3 regions of the Amycolatopsis sp. M39 genome follow, and region 2 is predicted to be linked to each of the others. Evidence: riboswitches for the same ligand, from Rfam matches in the RefSeq annotation. Region 2 holds a riboswitch; each other region holds the start of a gene.
The links. A riboswitch is a leader RNA that binds a small molecule or an ion and turns the genes downstream of it on or off. The one in region 2 is predicted to bind cobalamin.

Region 1: linked by a shared signal. The riboswitch ahead of A4R44_RS06650 (hypothetical protein) and the one ahead of metE (5-methyltetrahydropteroyltriglutamate--homocysteine S-methyltransferase) in region 2 are both predicted to bind cobalamin.
Region 3: linked by a shared signal. The riboswitch ahead of A4R44_RS04615 (ABC transporter substrate-binding protein) and the one ahead of metE (5-methyltetrahydropteroyltriglutamate--homocysteine S-methyltransferase) in region 2 are both predicted to bind cobalamin.

Annotation. Positions count from the first base shown of each region.
Region 1 is NZ_LWSF01000002.1:401,798-407,587, reverse strand. Features, by position in the region: gene A4R44_RS47785 (hypothetical protein) at 103-249, shown strand; gene A4R44_RS06665 (cytochrome P450) at 490-1,002, shown strand; gene A4R44_RS06660 (GNAT family N-acetyltransferase) at 1,052-1,783, opposite strand; gene A4R44_RS06655 (Gfo/Idh/MocA family protein) at 1,965-2,861, opposite strand; cobalamin riboswitch at 2,909-3,039, shown strand; gene A4R44_RS06650 (hypothetical protein) at 3,052-3,702, shown strand; gene A4R44_RS06645 (CbiQ family ECF transporter T component) at 3,689-4,768, shown strand; gene A4R44_RS06640 (ABC transporter ATP-binding protein) at 4,765-5,790, shown strand, end outside.
Region 2 is NZ_LWSF01000004.1:199,719-205,508, forward strand. Features, by position in the region: gene A4R44_RS11550 (ribonucleoside-diphosphate reductase subunit alpha) at 1-863, shown strand, start outside; gene A4R44_RS11555 (ribonucleotide-diphosphate reductase subunit beta) at 874-1,947, shown strand; cobalamin riboswitch at 2,250-2,413, shown strand; gene metE (5-methyltetrahydropteroyltriglutamate--homocysteine S-methyltransferase) at 2,522-4,795, shown strand; gene A4R44_RS11565 (cytochrome P450) at 5,052-5,790, shown strand, end outside.
Region 3 is NZ_LWSF01000001.1:984,772-990,561, forward strand. Features, by position in the region: gene A4R44_RS04590 (amidohydrolase) at 1-581, shown strand, start outside; gene A4R44_RS04595 (flavin reductase family protein) at 588-1,217, shown strand; gene A4R44_RS04600 (DNA alkylation repair protein) at 1,352-2,017, shown strand; partial or broken gene A4R44_RS49995 (methyltransferase domain-containing protein) at 2,249-2,764, opposite strand; gene A4R44_RS04610 (hypothetical protein) at 2,788-3,219, opposite strand; cobalamin riboswitch at 3,521-3,640, shown strand; gene A4R44_RS04615 (ABC transporter substrate-binding protein) at 3,745-5,265, shown strand; partial or broken gene A4R44_RS04620 (trans-aconitate 2-methyltransferase) at 5,262-5,790, shown strand, end outside.

The DNA.
Region 1 (5,790 bases), on a different contig from region 2:
TTTCGTTTTCGCTAATTCTGGAGAGTGACGCGACCTCCTGAACGGCGAGTTCTTGCCGAAGTCGTTTACGCACGTCTCGGCGCTATCCGGCAGGTCTGCCCGGTGGCGAAAAGCTCCGCGCACGGCGGGTTTCACCTGCTGACCGGCTACGACGAGATCCCGGAAGCAGCCAACAACGGTGACATATTCAGTTCGTATGTGCAGGGCCTCGGTGCTTCGGATGTCGTAGCCGAAGATGCCTGGATCTGATGACAATCCGCCGCCGCGAGCGCCATTATTTGAATTTGATGGTCAGCCGCACCTGGCTTGGCGTCGCGGCTTTGCTCGGCATTCCGGAAGACGGGAGGGGGTTGCTGGCGGACCAGGCCAAGAGACTTGTTAGCGCCGAAAGCCAGCAGGAAGCCGAGGCACGCGGCCGGGAATACGCAACTCCTTCTCGGCCATATCCGCGAACGCGCTGGCATGCCGCGAGACGACATGCTGTCAGACGTGATCCACGCCGGTTTTGGCGAGCGACAGGTGCTGCGCTTCGCGTCACTGATGGTCGCCGCCGGGCAGTTGACCACCACCGACGCCGCAGCCACGATGGCGCTGCTGCTCGCCGAGAACCCTGACCTGAGGGACCGGGTCCGCGACAGCCCCAAAGCGCTGGACGAGTTCATCGAGGAAGCAGTCCGGCACGAACCGGCGGTGGCGGCAACCGGCCGAGCCGTCACCCAGTCGACCACACTGGGCGGAGTGCCGCTCGACGCCGGGGATCGGGTTTTGCTCGCCTGGGGAAGTGCCAATCGTGATGAACGACATTTCAACGACGGCGGCGTCTTCCGGCCGGAGCGCGGGCGGACGAATCCGGCTCATCTCGGATGCCCGACCCGAGTTGCGTGTCATGTCGCAGGAACTGGTTGCGGCATTGCCGGACATGCGGCTTCAAGCAGATGCCCGGCCTACGGCGTGATACGTGGGGTGCGGGAGGTGCCGGTCGAGTGGTCGACAACTGGGTAGCCGTAGCGGTCGCCGCAACGACAGTGCGTTGCGGCGACTGGTACGACGACTAGCTCAGCGACAAGTGCACACACTCACCGGCAACGCGGTACCCAGCACGGCGATACACCGTCCCGATTCCCACATCGCCTGGCGTGAGGAACGCCGTTTCCGCACCGCGTTCGTGGGCGAGGCGCGTGAGGTGCGCGGTGATCGCCGCCGCGATGCCTTGGCCGCGGTGTTCGACGGCCACGGCGATGCCGACGATTTCCGTCGCGCCGGACACGATGTCCAGTGCGATTCCGCCGCCCACAATGGTTTCGCCGCGTTCGGCTAGGACCGTCAGGTAGTCGCGGTTGCGTTCGACATCGGCGTCCGACACCTCGGGCGACTCGCCGAAAGCGACGTTCTGCACGGACCGCAGGCGACGGAATTCATCGTCGGACGACGGTTCACGCAGCTGAATGTGTTCTGGCGCATCACAATCGACGAGGTCTTCGACGCTGCAGGTCATCACCGGCACTCGCCGTTCCAGCGTGAACCCTGCGGCGACGAGAGCTGCCTCGACGTCCGGAGCGGCTTCGGTGAAGAACTCCAGCCGGGGCCGGAGGTCTCGTTGCCGGTAAGCGGAAATCAGGAGAGCGATCTCGGCGGACGAGGGCTTCGCGCCGTCGTCGGGGATGGCGTAGTTCTCCATCGGATGCGAGCTGTCCTTGGCGAAGGTCGCCAGGAACGGGCCGATTCGCTCGGCGTCGCGGCCGATCGGTGCGGTCGCGCGGACGTATGCCTGAAGGGCGGACATCTCTGGTGGAGGCCTTTCGAGAAGAAGGAATGCGCGGGCAGCACAAAACTGGCAACCCCACGCCGGGCGCGCAGGCCGAACAGCTCAGGCCAGGCGGCCGGGGTGGGCCGTGGCGGAGCACATAGGCATTCCTTCGTCCGAAACGAACTTCCCGCTCATCGTCTCAGACCGGGCAACCGAATTAACGGCTCAGCGCGGCGCGTGCTTGGTCCACGATCCGGGCCAGGTGCACGCCTCGGCGGACGTCGCAGGGATGTGTGGTCGTTCCGCACGACACCATCGCGGCGAAATCGTCCAGCAGTGCGGTGTACGCGTCGTTCGCCGTGCCGGTGCGGCCCAGCGTGCGCAAGCCGTGCTCGCCGAAGACCGAATACTCGACCACCGTCGGCTGAACCGGCAGGCGCAGGCTGAGCGTCGCGGTGCTCGTGATGCCGCCCTCGTGTTCGAGCAGCAGTTGCCACAGGTCCTCAGGGCCGCGGTGTGCGGCAAGGACGCCGGTGATCGGGCCGAGTGCGGCGTCGAGCAGGTCGAACGCGTGCGGGCCGATGTCGGCGAGCGCGCCGGCGGCCGGATCCTGTCGCCAGGCCGAGGTCGCGTACTTGCCGGCGAGCAGCGCGCCGGACAGCCACCGCACGCTGCCGCCTCGCCAACCGCCAGCGGCGGTGACGCCGTCCAGCCAATCGCGCGTCTGCTGAGCGAACCGCAGCGTCAGCATCACCAGCGAAGCGACGCCAGCCGACGTCACGGCGTCGGCGAGCCGCTCCGCCGTGGCCAGGTCGGCGGCGATCGGTTTCTCCAGGATCAGGTGTTTTCCCGCCTCCGCGGCGCGGGTCGCCAGGTCGGCCTGCACCGTCGGCGGCACGGCGAACGCGAGCGCGTCGACCTGCTCGAACAGCTCGTCCAGATCGCTGGTGGGCACGGCGTCGTAGGCCTGCGCGAGCGCGGCGGCGGCTTCTGGCCGACGGCTCCACACAGCACTGAGCACGGTCCCTGGATGATCCGCGAGCCCGGGAGCGTGCACCGTGGTGGCCCACGGTCCGGTTCCTACGAGGCCGACGCGTAGCTGGTCCTGTCCCACGCTCGGAAGTGTAGGTGTGTCCGCGGTCGCTTCCGGCGGGGCCTGCGGTGCGTTAACGTCGACAAGTTCTTCGCCACGAACGGGGGAAGCCGGTGAGAATCCGGCGCTGGCCCGCAACCGTGAGCGGCCCCGGGAGGGACCGCGAGCCGGATCGCCCGTCGTGGTCCGATCGATGCGAGGTACATCTGACATGCGGTTCGTGCACGCGCGGCACTGGGGGCGAGTCCTCGTCGGCTGTGCTCTTCTCGTCGCTACCGGTTTGGGCGGGGCGTCCTCCGCCTCCGCGACCACGCCCGGCAAGGGCGCCGACGGCTACTGCCAGGACGACAACGGCGTCACGGTGATCGTCGACTTCCAGGGGCTTGGCGGCGAAACCCTCATCCGGTGCGCGCCCGGCAAGCAGGAAAACGGCGTCACCGCGCTGCAAAACGCTGGCTTCGAACTCACCGGCGCGGGCAAATACGGCCTGGCCGTGATGTGCAAGATCGAGAGCAAGCCCGCCGACCAGACCTGCACCGGGATGCCGCCGGAGCAGGCGTCGTGGAGCTTCTGGACCGCCACCAACGGCGGCAAATGGGAGTCGGCGCAGGTCGGCGCGCAGAGCTGGAAGCCGCCTGCCGGAGCGTTCGAGGGCTGGTCGTTCGCGATCGGCAAGTCCTACACCGAGTATCCGCCGCCGCGCACCGAGCCGGTGCGCAAGGCCAACGCGCCCGCCGCGGCCCCGGCGTCCACTTCGGACAGCGGGTTCCCGTGGGGCCTGGTGATCGGCATCGTGGTCGTCGTGCTGCTCGTGGTGGCCGGGACGGTCGTCGCGGTGCGCCGCAGGCGTGCTGCGGAGTAGTCCGCGAGCGCTCCATCCCGGCGCGTGGTGGGTGTGGGCGCTCGCGCTCGCCGTCGCCGCGAGCCGGACCACGAACCCGGTTCTGCTCGCTTTGGTGATCGCGGTGGCCGGGTTCGTCGTGGTGCTCCGCCGCGGCGACGCGCCGTGGGCGCTGGCGTTCCGGATGTATGCCTGGATCGCCGCGGTGATCCTGCTGTCGCGCGTGCTGTTCCGGATCCTGATCGGCGGCGAGGACGGCGGCCACATCCTGTTCACGCTGCCGGCCATCCCGCTCCCGAGCGTCGCGGCCGGCATCCAGCTCCTCGGCCCCACCTCGGCCGAGGAACTGCTCGGCGGGCTGTACGACGGGCTCCGGCTGGCCACGATCGTGCTCTGCGTCGGTGCCGCGAACGCGCTGGCGAACCCGAAACGCCTGCTCAAGGCTGTGCCCGGGGCGCTCTATGAGGTGGGGACGGCAGTCACTGTCGCGCTGTCCGTGGCCCCGCAGTTGGTCGAGAGCGTGCAGCGGGTGCGTCGCGCGCGTCGACTGCGCTCCGGGAAGACGCGCGGCCTGCGGTTCGTGAAGGGGATTTTCGTGCCGGTGCTCGCCGACGCTATGGACCGGTCGCTGCAACTCGCCGCGGCCATGGATTCCCGAGGCTACGGGCGGCGCAACTACCTCTCTCCGCGCGTCCGGATGCTGATCGCGACCTGCGTGCTGGCCGGTTTGGTCGGCGTCGCGGTGGGGGTTTACGGAGTGCTCGACGGGTCCGCGTCGTGGCTCGGCGTGCCGATGCTCGTCGCCGGTCTGGTGCTGGCCGCCGCCGGATTCGTGCTGGGCGGGCGGCAGATCCGCCGCACGACCTACCGGCCTGACCCGTGGCGGCTGCCGGAAACGCTGGTCGCGCTGTGCGGCGTCGCGACCGCGGTGCTCGTGCTGCTCGCCGACCCGGTTTCGCTCACCACCCCGGCCAGCCCGCTGACCTGGCCGGAGCTGCCGTTGCTGCCGGCCGTCGCGGTGCTGATCAGCGTGCTGCCCGCTTGGTTCGCGCCGCGTCCGGCGCTGGTGTCGGAGGTCGCCCGATGATCGAGTTTTCACACGTCAGCGTCACCTACGACGGGGCTGACCAGCCGGTGCTCCGGGATGTCGACCTCACGATCGAGGAGGGCGAACTCTGCCTCGTCGCCGGACGCACCGGAGTCGGCAAGTCGACCTTGCTCGGTGCGATCAACGGTCTCGTCCCGCATTTCAGCGGCGGCACCCTGACCGGGCGCGTCAAGGTCGACGGGCTCGACACCGCGACGCATCCGCCGCGTGAACTGGCGTCGGTCGTCGGCGTGGTCGGGCAGGATCCGCTGGCCGGATTCGTCACCGACACCGTCGAGGAAGAACTGGCGTACGCGATGGAGCAGCTCGCCGTCGCGCCGGACGTGATGCGCAAACGCGTCGAGGAAACCCTTGATCTGCTGGGCATCGCCGAACTTCGCGACCGTCCACTTCGGACGCTATCCGGCGGGCAGCAGCAACGCGTCGCGATCGGCGCGGTGCTCACGGCGCACCCGAGCGTGCTGGTGCTGGACGAACCGACGTCAGCGCTCGACCCGACCGCGGCCGAGGAGGTACTGGCCGCGATCACGCGCCTGGTGCACGACCTTGGCACGACGGTCGTCGTCGCCGAGCACCGGATGGAACGCGTCGCGCAGTACGCCGACCGCCTGCTCTACCTGCCCGGCGGCGGCACCGTCGTGTCCGGCCAGCCAGCGGAGGTTTTCGCCGAGACCGATGTCGCCCCGCCGATCGTGGAGCTGGGCCGACTCGCGGGCTGGTCGCCGCTACCGCTGTCGGTCCGCGACGCGCGCCGGCTCGCCCGTCCGCTCCGGGAACGCCTGGCCGAGCGCCGCCCTGCCGAGACCGTGAAAAGCTCTGGCGAAGCAGTCCTCAAGGCGAAGGGGGTGCGGGTCCGGTACGGCGGCGTGAACGCGGTAAGGGGCGTTGACCTGCGGCTGGACCGCGGCGAGGTCGTCGCGCTGATGGGCCGGAACGGCTCCGGCAAATCCTCCCTGCTGTGGGCGTTGCAGGGCAGCGGACCTCGCTCGGACGGCACGGTC
Region 2 (5,790 bases):
CCTTGTGGAGCAAGGGAATCCTGCCGATCGACTCGATGCAGCTGCTCATCGACGCCCGCCAGGGCGACGGCCTCGACGTCGACACCTCCACGACGCTGGACTGGGCCCCGCTGCGCGAGCGCGTCAAGACCGTCGGCATGCGCAACTCGAACGTGATGGCGATCGCGCCGACCGCGACGATCTCCAACATCTCCGGCGTCGGCCAGTCGATCGAGCCGCTGTTCCAGAACCTCTACGTCAAGTCGAACATGTCCGGCGACTTCACCGTCGTCAACCCGCACCTGGTCAAGAGCCTCAAGGCGCGCGGCCTGTGGGACGAGGTCATGGTCAGCGACCTGAAGTACTTCGACGGCAGCCTCGGCCAGATCGACCGCGTGCCCGACGACCTCAAGGCGCTGTACGCGACCGCTTTCGAGATCGAGTCGAAGTGGATCGTGGACGCCGGTTCGGTGCGGCAGAAGTGGATCGACCAGGCGCAGTCGCTGAACCTCTACATCGCGGCTCCGAGCGGCCGCAAGCTCGACGAGCTGTACCGCTACGCCTGGCACAAGGGCCTCAAGACCACGTACTACCTGCGGGCGCAGTCCGCGACGCACGTGGAGAAGAGCACCCTGCGCGGCACCGACGGCAAGCTGAACGCCGTCTCCGCCACCCCGGCCCCGGCCGCCGCGCCGTCCCCGGCCCCCGCCCCGGCGGCTTCGCCGTCGCCGTCGCCTTCCGCCGCGGTTCCGGCTGCCTCCCCCGCGCCGTCGCCCTCCCCGGCCGCGGAGCCGAAGGAGATGCCCGCGACCGACGTCGACTTCGTCGCGACCGAGGGCGCGGCCTGCCGGATCGACGACCCCGACTGCGAAGCCTGCCAGTAAGGAAACCCTGATGACCAACGTGGAAACGACGGACGCGACCGGTCTCGGCGAGATCGAGGTCGGCGCGGCCCGGATCAACGTCGACGACAAGCGCATGATCAACGCGCGCGCCGACGTCAACCAGCTGCTGCCGATGAAGTACCGGTGGGCCTGGGACAAGTACCTCGCGGCGTGCAACAACCACTGGATGCCGACCGAGGTCGCGATGCAGGCCGACATCGCGCTGTGGAAGTCGACCGACGGCCTCACCGAGGACGAGCGGCAGATGCTCAAGCGCAACCTCGGCTTCTTCGCCACGGCGGAGTCCTTGGTGGCCAACAACATCGTGCTCGCGGTGTACCGGCAGATCACCAACCCGGAGTGCCGCCAGTACCTGCTGCGCCAGGCCTTCGAGGAGGCCGTGCACACGCACACCTTCCAGTACATCTGCGAAAGCCTCGGCCTGGTCGAGGGCGAGCTGTTCAACATGTACCGCGAGGTCCCGTCCATTTCGGAAAAGGACGCGTGGGCGCTGAAGTACACGCAGAACCTGGAGAACCCGGACTTCGAGACCGGCACGCCGGAAGCCGACCAGGCGTTCCTGCGCGACCTCGTGGCGTTCTACGTGATCTTCGAGGGCATGTGGTTCTACACCGGTTTCGCGCAGATCCTGTCGCTGGGCAGGCGGAACAAGATGGTCGGCATCGCCGAGCAGTACCAGTACATCCTGCGCGACGAGTCGATCCACCTGAACTTCGGCATCGACTGCATCAACCAGATCAAGATCGAGAACCCGCACCTGTGGACCGAGCAGTTCCAGGCCGAGGTGCGCGGGATGCTGCAGGACGCGTGCGAACTCGAGGTCTCCTACGCCCGCGACACCATGCCGCGCGGCATGCTCGGCCTGTCGGCCGACCTGTGCGAGCAGTACATGCACTTCATCACCGACCGGCGCGCCCAGCAGATCGGCCTGTCCCCGATCTACGGCGAGAACGAGAACCCGTTCCCGTGGATGTCGGAGGCGATGGACCTGAAGAAGGAGAAGAACTTCTTCGAAACCCGCGTCATCGAATACCAGTCCGGCGGCGCCCTGGACTGGGACTGACCACACGATGAAACTCGGCCGTGCCCTGGCAACCAGCCAGGGCACGGCCGAGTTCTTTCACCCGAACAAAACCGCACAGCCCGCCCACACCCCCGTGCAGCCAGCCCCCGCCCTGCACCCCGATACGAAGCCTCCCTGCACAATCCGGCTTCGGGGTGCTCCACGCCCCCAGCGCAATGTCGCCGCCAGGCGACGAGCAGCTTCTCACCCCCCGAGACACCCACCCCGCCTTGTACCAAACCCGCTAAACTCGCCTACGCCACTGGTTCGCCAGGACGCAGCCAAGCTCTCCCGACGGCCGCGTCCTGACGAGGCAACAGGGAACCCGGTGCGATTCCGGGACTGCCCCGCAGCGGTATGTGGGAACGAAAGCTGTCACCGCGAACGCGGTAAAGCACTGGGCGCCCCGCCCGGGAAGCGACAGCCGGTAGGCACGAGCGGTACGCCCACGAGTCCGAATACCTGCCACTGGCACGCACGCCGACGGCGTGCGTGAGTCCGGGCCTCGCGGGACAAGGCGCGACCGAAGCACGGTGTTTTCGCGTGCCCGGGCTCTTCCGGCGAGCACGTGAGGATGCATGCTGTGAACACGATCGGCACCACGATTCTCGGCTACCCGCGAATCGGCCCGTCCCGGGAGCTGAAACGGGCGCTGGAGTCCTACTGGGCGGGAAAGAGCGCCGAGGAAGACCTGCTGACCACCGGGCGGCAGCTGCGCGAACAGACCTGGACCACCCTGCGCGACCAGGGCCTCGACTCGATCCCGTCCGGCACTTTTTCGCTTTACGACCAGGTATTGGACACCGCCGCGCTGTTCGGCGCGCTGCCGGAGCGCTTCACCCGGCTCGGGCTGTCGCCGCTGGACACCTCCTTCGCCGCCGCGCGCGGGGTACCGGACGCGCCCGCGCTCGAAATGACGAAGTGGTTCGACACCAACTACCACTACCTCGTCCCGGAGCTGGGCCCGGATTCCCGGTTCTCGCTCACCGGCACCGCGCCGGTCGACGAGGTCCGCGAGGCTCGCGCGCTCGGCATCACGCCGCGTCCGGTGCTCGTCGGACCGGTCACTTTCCTGCTGCTGTCGAAATCGACCCAGCCCGGGTTCGAACCGCTGGAACTGCTGGACGAACTGCTGCCCGCGTACGCCGGACTTCTGGGCAAGCTGGCCGACGAGGGCGTCGAGTGGGTCCAACTGGACGAACCGGCATTCGCCGCGGACCGGACGACACCGGAGTTCAACGCGCTCACTCGCGCGTATCACGTGCTGGCCAAGGAAAAGCACCGGCCGAAGCTGCTGGTGGCCGGGTATTTCGGCGGCCTCGGCCGGGCACTGGGCGTCCTGGCCCGCTCCCCCGTCGAAGCGGTGGCCGTCGACCTGGTGACCGATGAGTCCTTTGTGGATCAAGTCGCGGCGGAAGGAGCCTTGCGAGACAAGGAGGTCCTCGCCGGTGTCGTGGACGGGCGGAATGTCTGGCGCACGGATCCAGGCGTCGCACTGTCCCGCGCGGCGCGCTTGAAGGACGCCGCGGCACACGTGAGCGTGTCGACGTCGTGCTCGCTGCTGCATGTGCCCTACGACGTGGAAGCGGAGACAGATCTCGACCCGCGGCTGAAGAGCTGGCTCGCCTTCGCGCGGCAGAAGGTCGACGAGGTCGTCCTGCTCGGCCGGGCGCTGCGCGGCGAAGACGTCGACCTCGGTCCGGCACGGGCCGCAGTCGCCGACCGGGCCGGAGCCGCCGAGCTGAGCGACGCCGACGTCCGGGCCCGCGTCGCGGCACTCCGACCAGAGGACACCGTCCGCGCACCCTACGCGGAACGGGCCGCGGCACAACAGAAATCCCTGAACCTGCCACCCCTGCCGACCACCACGATCGGCTCCTTCCCGCAAACCGGCGAGGTGCGCCGAGCCCGAGCCGCACACCGCGCGGGCAAGCTCGGCGACGGCGCGTACCGCGACGCGATGCGCACCGAGATCGAGCGCGTCGTGCGGTTGCAGGAAGACCTCGGCCTCGACGTCCTCGTGCACGGCGAGCCCGAGCGCAACGACATGGTCCAGTACTTCGCCGAACAGCTGACCGGCTTCGCGGCGACGGCCCTCGGCTGGGTCCAGTCGTACGGATCCCGGTGCGTCCGGCCGCCGATCCTGTTCGGCGATGTCTCCCGGCCGAAACCGATGACCGTGGACTGGGCGCGCTACGCGCAAAGCCGCACCGACCGTCCGGTGAAGGGCATGCTGACCGGCCCGGTCACCATCCTGGCGTGGTCGTTCGTCCGCGACGACCAGCCGCTGGCCGACACCGCACGCCAGGTCGCGCTGGCCGTCCGGGACGAGGTCGCGGACCTGGAGGAGGCCGGGATCCGCATCGTGCAGGTCGACGAACCCGCGTTGCGCGAACTGCTGCCGCTGCGCGCGGCGGACCGCGAGGCGTACTTCGGCTGGGCGGTGCCCGCGTTCCGGCTGGCCACCTCGGGCGTCGCGGAAACGACGCAGATCCACACGCACATGTGCTACTCGGAATTCGGCGACGTGCTGCCCGCGATCGACGCCCTCGACGCCGACGTCACCAGCATCGAAGCTGCCCGCTCGAAGATGGAAGTGCTCGCCGATCTGAACGAAGCGGGCTTCGGCCGCGGCGTCGGGCCCGGGGTGTACGACATCCACTCGCCGCGCGTGCCGGACCGGGACGAGGTGGCCGGCCTGGTGCGCACGGCGCTCGGCGCGGTTCCGGCGGAGCGGTTGTGGATCAACCCGGACTGCGGCCTCAAGACCCGCGGTTACGCCGAGGTCGAACCGGCGCTGCGGCATCTGGTCGGCGCGGCCCGGGAACTGCGCGCCGAACCTCGCTGACCCGCACCGGTGCCGGGCAGCGCGGCCCGCTGCCCGGCACCGGTCCGAGGATCACCCGAACGGCAGCCCGCGAGGTATTGTCATCGCGTCAATAACAGGGGACCGTGGAGGCGGCCGATACCCGTGCCGGGAGGTGGTCGCCATGGCGGACGTGACCGGAAAGACGAGACTCCCGACGGCGGGCGGCGCGCTCGGCAAGGTCGCCAACGCCGGGAGCGACGGCGTCACGCGGCTGTCGGAAAACCTGCGCGGGAAAATGCCGCCGCTGACCGCGATCCCGTTGCCGCGCAAGGTCGACGAACGCTGGCTCGGCGCGCGCTGGCCGGTCCGCGAACTCGCGGCTCCCCCGGCGGGCAGCGGCCTGGAACCGGTGCTCGGCGACGACGGGCCGCCGCTGATCGGCCACACGCTCGACGGGATGCGCTTCGGCCTCGACTTCAGCCTGCACCGCTTCGAACAGTTCGGCCCGGTGTCGTGGATGGGCGTGTTCGGCCAGCGGATCGTGACGCTGTCCGGGCCCGAGGCCACCCAGGCCGCGCTCGTCAACAAGGACAAGGCGTTTTCCCAGGAGGGCTGGAAGTTCTTCATCGAGCGGTTCTTCGAACGCGGGCTGATGCTGCTCGATTTCGGCGAGCACCGCCTGCACCGGCGGATCATGCAGGAGGCGTTCACCCGCGACCGGCTCCGCGGCTACGTCGCGCAGATGGGTCCGGCGCTGCGCGAAGGAGTCGCCGCGCTGCCGTCCGGCCGGCCCCGGCTGTACTGGGCGTTCAAACAGCTGACGCTGGACGTCGCGACGCAGGTTTTCATGGGCATGCGCTCCGCCTCCGACGCCGAGCGCATCAATCGCGCGTTCGTGGCCGCTGTGCGCGCCGGTACCGCCGTGGTGCGTTATCCGGTGCCTGGCGGTCGCTGGGCCGCGGGTTTGCGCGGCAGGCGGACGCTGGAGCGCTATTTCGGCGAGAACCTGGCGGCCAAGCGCGAGGCGGACGGCG
Region 3 (5,790 bases), on a different contig from region 2:
ACGTGACCGGGGACCGGGCCGCGGACGCGGTCGTCGACGCGATCGAGGCGGCCCAGGAGGTCGACCCCTGGCCGGCGGCCCGGCACGCGCTGATCCACGGCACTTTCCTGTCCTCCGCCGTGCTTTCCCGCCTGGCTCGGTCCGGCATCGGAGTCATCACCAGCTCGCTGATGCGCACCTACAGCGGCCCGTCGATGGTCCGCGTGCTGGGCGAGGAGAGATGGGCCGGCGCCTTCCCCGCGCGGGCCCTGCTGGACCACGGCGTGGTGGTCGCCGACAGCTCGGACGCCCCGGTGACCGTGCCGGACTGGCGCCGCGGCGTCGCGACCTTCACCGGTTCGCCCGGCCCGAACGCCTTCTCCGCCGTGGCCAGCCCGCTCACCAGGGAGGAGGCACTGCGCTTGTGGACGACCGGCCCGGCTTGGCTCGAACACGCGGAGTCTGCCAAGGGAACGCTCAGTGTCGGCTCGCTCGCCGACCTGGCGGTCTTCGCCCACGATCCGGTCACCGCCGCGGGCCCGGAGTTGCTGAGCGTACGGTCGGAACTGACCATGCTCGGAGGGCGGGTAGTGACAGAGTGAGGTTTCGTGTACAGCAGCAATACCGACGCTGACCGCGGCGCTTTCGTGTGGATGGTGAAGAACGCCGTCGTCCCGCGGCCGATCGCGTGGGTGAGCACGGTGGACGGCGCGGGGGTGCGGAACCTCGCGCCGTTCAGCTACTTCGCGCCGCTGACCATGGACCCGCCGACGGTGCTGTTCTCGATTTCGGAAGCGCCGAAGGACACTTTGGCCAATATCGAGGCCCGCGGCGAGTTCGCGATCACGATAGCGCTGAGCGGCCAGGAGGAACTGGTCGCGCGCACTGCGTCCACAGTGGACTCGTCGGTGGACGAAGCCGAGCACGTCGGATTGTCGTGGACGCCCGGGGTGCGGATCGCCGTGCCCCATCCCGCCGGGGCCGGCCCGAGCCTGGAATGCACGCTGGTGAAGATCGAGGAGTTCCGGGGCTCGCACCTGGTCTTCGGCGAGGTGGCCGGGGTAGCGGTGGACGACCGGTTGCTGCGTCCGGACGGACGGCTGGACCAGGACGTGTACCAGCCGGTGGGCCGCATGGGCGGCGCGACGTTCACCCGGGTGGACAACTGGGTGCGGGTGCCGATTCCCGCTCCGGAGGAGTTCCTCGCCGATGCTCGGCATCCCGACTGGCGTACTTGACCCCGCTGACCGTCGGTGCGGGGAACCCTGCGGGAATCAGATTCCCGCAGGGTTCCCCGCACGACCGAAAAGCTGGCTGAGCCACCTCGAACCCGTATGCTCGGCGCTGTCCGCACCTGAGCAGGGAGGTTCCTGTGGCCGAAGCAACCCTCTCCGGGGTCCTCGACCGGCTCGCCGAGCTTCACGACCCCAAAATCCGGGCGGTCAACGAGAACCACGGCGACGACCACAGCGTCAACCTCGCCAAGCTCCGCGCCCTCGCGAAAGAACTCAAAGCCCAACCCGTCCTGGCCGGCGAACTCTGGCGGACCGGCGACAGCAACGCCCGCCTTCTCGCGCTCCTCCTCGCCCGGCCGAAGCAGTTCGACCGGGACGACCTCGACCGGATGCTGCGCGAGGCGGGCACCCCCAAGGTCCACGACTGGCTCCTCGCGAACATCGTCAGGAAAAGCCGCCACGCCGAGGACCTCCGCGCGGCCTGGCTCGAAGACCCCGACCCGGTGGTGGCGAGCGCGGGCTGGGCGCTCGCCGCGGACCGCGTCGCCAAGAAGCCCGGCGGGCTCGACCTCGACCGGCTTCTCGACGTCATCGAAGCCGAGATGAAAGCCGCCCCGGAGCGGTTGCAGTGGGCGATGAACCACTGCCTCGCCCAGATCGGCATCGAAAACCCCGGCCTGCGCGCCCGTGCGATCGGCATCGGCGAGCGGCTGGGCGTGCTCAAGGACTATCCGACGCCGCCGAACTGCACCTCGCCGTACGCGCCGGTGTGGATCGCGGAGATGGTCAAGCGGCGGGCTTGACGAAAACCCCGACGAACACCATGCTCGCGGCCAGAAACGGCCCCGCGGCGAGCGTCGCCAGCCACTCGTCCCCGGCGGCCCGCTCCAGCTGGCCCGCTCGCACCGCGCGCTCGGTGTTCCGATCTTGTCCGCGGTCCCGAAATCGCGGAACACCGGCGCCTCGACCGAAACGTCGAGCACCTCGAACCCCGCGCCCGCCGCGAACCGCGCCAGGGAACGGCCGGCAGTCGCGTTCCGGACCATCGTCGAGCACACGAACCGGTTGAACGCGCGGTTCGTCGAGCGCTCCCCGGGATCGACCACCAGACTGTCCCAGTCCGGTTCGGCCACGCACGCCGGCCCGCCCGGTCGCAGGACCCGGCGCGGTTCGGCGAAAACCGCGGCGGGATCGGCGACGTGCTGCACCATCCGGTCCGTCCGCGCCCGGTCCGCGCCGGCGTCCTCCAGCGGCAGCGCTTGCGCATCGGCCAGCCGGACCGAAACCTGCGGCACGGAAGAGACCCGCCGCCCTGCCTCCTCGACCATCCCCGGCTCGGTGTCGACTCCGGCGACCCAACCCGCGGCACCCACCGCTTCGGCCATCGCGGGCAGGTCGGTGCCGGGACCGCAGCCGACATCCGGCACGGTCAGGCCGGGCCGCAGATCCAGCCCGGCCAGCACGTGCCGTTTGTAGTCGCGCCCGGCTTCGGCCACGCGAGCGTAATAGTCGACTTTGCCCGGTCGCGGAACTCCGAAAGTCTCGGCCATGTCTTCGAATGAACCAGAAAGGCTCAGCTCTCGGCGAGCGCGATGAAGCTGGTCCAGTCCGGATCGGGCAAGCCGAGCCGCGCACCGGCTTCGGCGAGGGCGGAAGCCGCGGAATCGAGGAACCAGGACGCGGTCAGCACCATCTTCGCCGCGGCAGCGGGATCGCGGCGGACGCCTTCGGGAGTGAGGTCCTGCGCCTTGAGCGTATGGACGGCGGAGTCGAGCAGCCGGGCGACCAGGCTGTACGCGTTCGCCGCTTCGGTGGTGCGCGTCAGCGCCCGGAACCGCGGGCGGGCGGCTTCGACGAGATCGGCGACCAGCAGGGAGCGCAGCCGCGGCCCTGTGCTCGCCCAGCCATCCGGACAGCCGCTGGTACCGCTCGAACCGGCTGCGCAGGGCGGTGATCTCGGCTGGCTCGGATCCGCCTTCCCCCTTCCATGAAGGGTCGCGACCACCGCAGATCGACGCAGCCGAGCGCACCGTGCGCGGGATCGAGCCGGTCGGGCGCCGGACTGTCCGGCCATCGGGCGCCCAGCAGCTCCAAGGCGTTGGAATCGCCGCCGACTCCCGAGTTCGAAGCACCGAGCGGTAGCGCTCGTGCTCGCGGTGAACGCGCGCCACCCGCACGTATCCGGCCAGTTCCGGCGGCGACGGTCCGTCGCTCACCCTCCGGTGCCCCTTTCGTCCGGTCCCCCGGGAAATGCTGCTCGGCCGGGACCCGCGAGGTGAGATTTCGCACGAACCGCGCGGAAGGTGACCGCACCGCCTAGGGTGTGGCGCACGTGGAGGGAAGACCGGTGCGATTCCGGAGCTGCCCCGCAACTGTGAGGCTCGCCGAGCCGAAGCCAGATACCTCCGCGGGATCCACTGATCGGCCGGCGCCACGCGGATTTGGCCAGGCCGGGGAGCCGCCGCGGCACGCGGGCGGCGCTTCGTCCTGTTCTCCTCCTTCCGGCGCCGGCCCGGCGCGAGGGAGTCTCATGACCGGATCCGCAGGGCTGAGCAGGCGCGGGTTCCTGCTGGGCGCCACGGGCGTGCTGGCGGCCGGGTGCGGCGGCCGGCAAGCAGGCGGCGGCACCGGGATCGACACGTTTTCCGCTGTGCTCAAAGGGTCCGGCACCGACGAACGGCTCGATCCGGGCACCAGTCACCTGTTCATCGACGAGGCGCGGCTGAAAGCCCTGTACGACGGGCTGTTCGAGGTCGACGACACGATGCGGCCGGTGCCGCGGCTCGCCCGCGCCGCCGAGCCGAACGCCGACGGCACCCGCTGGCGGCTCTCGCTGCGCGACGCGCGCTGGCACGACGGCGCGAAGTTCACCTCCGCCGACGTGCTGTACACGCTGTCGCGGGTGCTCGGCCCGCCTGGCCCGCAGCCGTTCATCGCCGCCGCGACGCTGGACCTGGTCGACCTTTCGCAGTCGCGCGAGGTGGACGATCAGACGGTGGAGATCGCGCTCAAGCAACCGTCGTTCGAGTTCTTGACCGCGCTTTCCGCCTACGGCACCAGAATCGTCCGCAACGGCACGAAGGACTTCAAGCATCCGATCGGCACCGGTCCGTTCCGCTTCGAGTCGTTCCGGCCCGGTCGCGAGATGGCGGCGACCGCGTACGACGATTACTGGGACGGTGCGCCGAAGATCCGCCGGTTGCGCGTCCTCAGCGCGGAGAACGACGCCCGCCCGGCCGCGGTGCGCAGCGGTCAGGCCGATTTCGCCGACGACCTGACCCCGGCCGCGGCGAAAACGCTGCGCGCGGCGGACGGGATCGACGTGCGTTCCGCGGCGCACAGCGGCATCTACTACTTCGCGATGAAAACCGACCGGCCGCCCTTCGACAACCCGGACGTCCGGCGGGCGATGATGCGGATGGTCGATCGCGAGGAACTGGTGAAGGTCGCGTTGCAGGGCGAGGGCGAGGTCGCGAACGACGTGTTCGGGAAAGGCTTCGAGTACTACGCCGACCTTCCCCCGCACACTTACGATCCGGACGAGGCGAAAGCGCTGCTGCGCGAAGCCGGCGCGCAGAACCTGGCCTTCGAGCTGTTCACCGCGCCGGCCGCGGCCGGATTCGTGGAGGCGGCGAATCTCTTCGCCGAACAAGCCAAACGCAGCGGAGTGACGGTCAAGGTCCGGGTCGGCTCCGGCGACACCTATTACTCCGAAGCTCTGAAGACCGGGGAGCTCACCATGGGCCAGTCCGGGCCGTTGCCGATCCCGAACCACTTCGCGTCGCGATTGCTCGGCAACGCGCCGCAGAACCGCACCAACTGGCACGATCCGGAATTCGACGCGCTGTACCGCCAGGCGCTTTCCACCGCGAAACAGCCGGACCGCGCCGCGCTCTACCGCCGGATGCACGAGATCCTCCACGACCGCGGCGGATTCGTGTTCTGGGGCAACTCGACCTGGAACAGCGCCGCCTCCGCGAAGTACCGCGGAATTCCCGCCGGAGTGCCCAATTCGCTGAACTGGGTCCGATTCGACAAGGTGACCCGATGACCGTCCTCACCGAAGACCGCGCCCGCTACTGGCTGGACCGCTGGGACCGGCAGCAGGAGTTCTACCTGCCCGACCGCGAGGAGCGGTTCGCGGTGCTCGGCGACGTGCTGGCCGAGCTGGTCCCGCGCGAAGACCCGCTGATCGTGGACCTCGGCGTGGGTCCCGGTTCGCTCGCGACCCGGCTGCTGGCCCGGTTCCCCGGCGCGCGGGTGGTCGGAGCGGACGCCGACCCGCTGCTGCTCGGACTCGCGGATCTCGCGTACGGCAGCGACCGGTTCCGCACCGTCACCACGGATCTGCGCGAGCGCGGCTGGTACGAGGCGCTCGAACTCGACCGCGCACCCGACGCGTTCGTCAGCACGACCGCACTGCACTGGATGAACCGCGCGCCGTTGCGCGACCTGCTGGCCGTGTGCGGTGAAGTCCTCGCTCCCGGCGGGGTTTTCGTCAACGGCGACCACCTCTACGAGGGCGACGCCGGACCGCGGCTCGACACCTTGACCCGCGCGCTGACGAAGCGGCGCG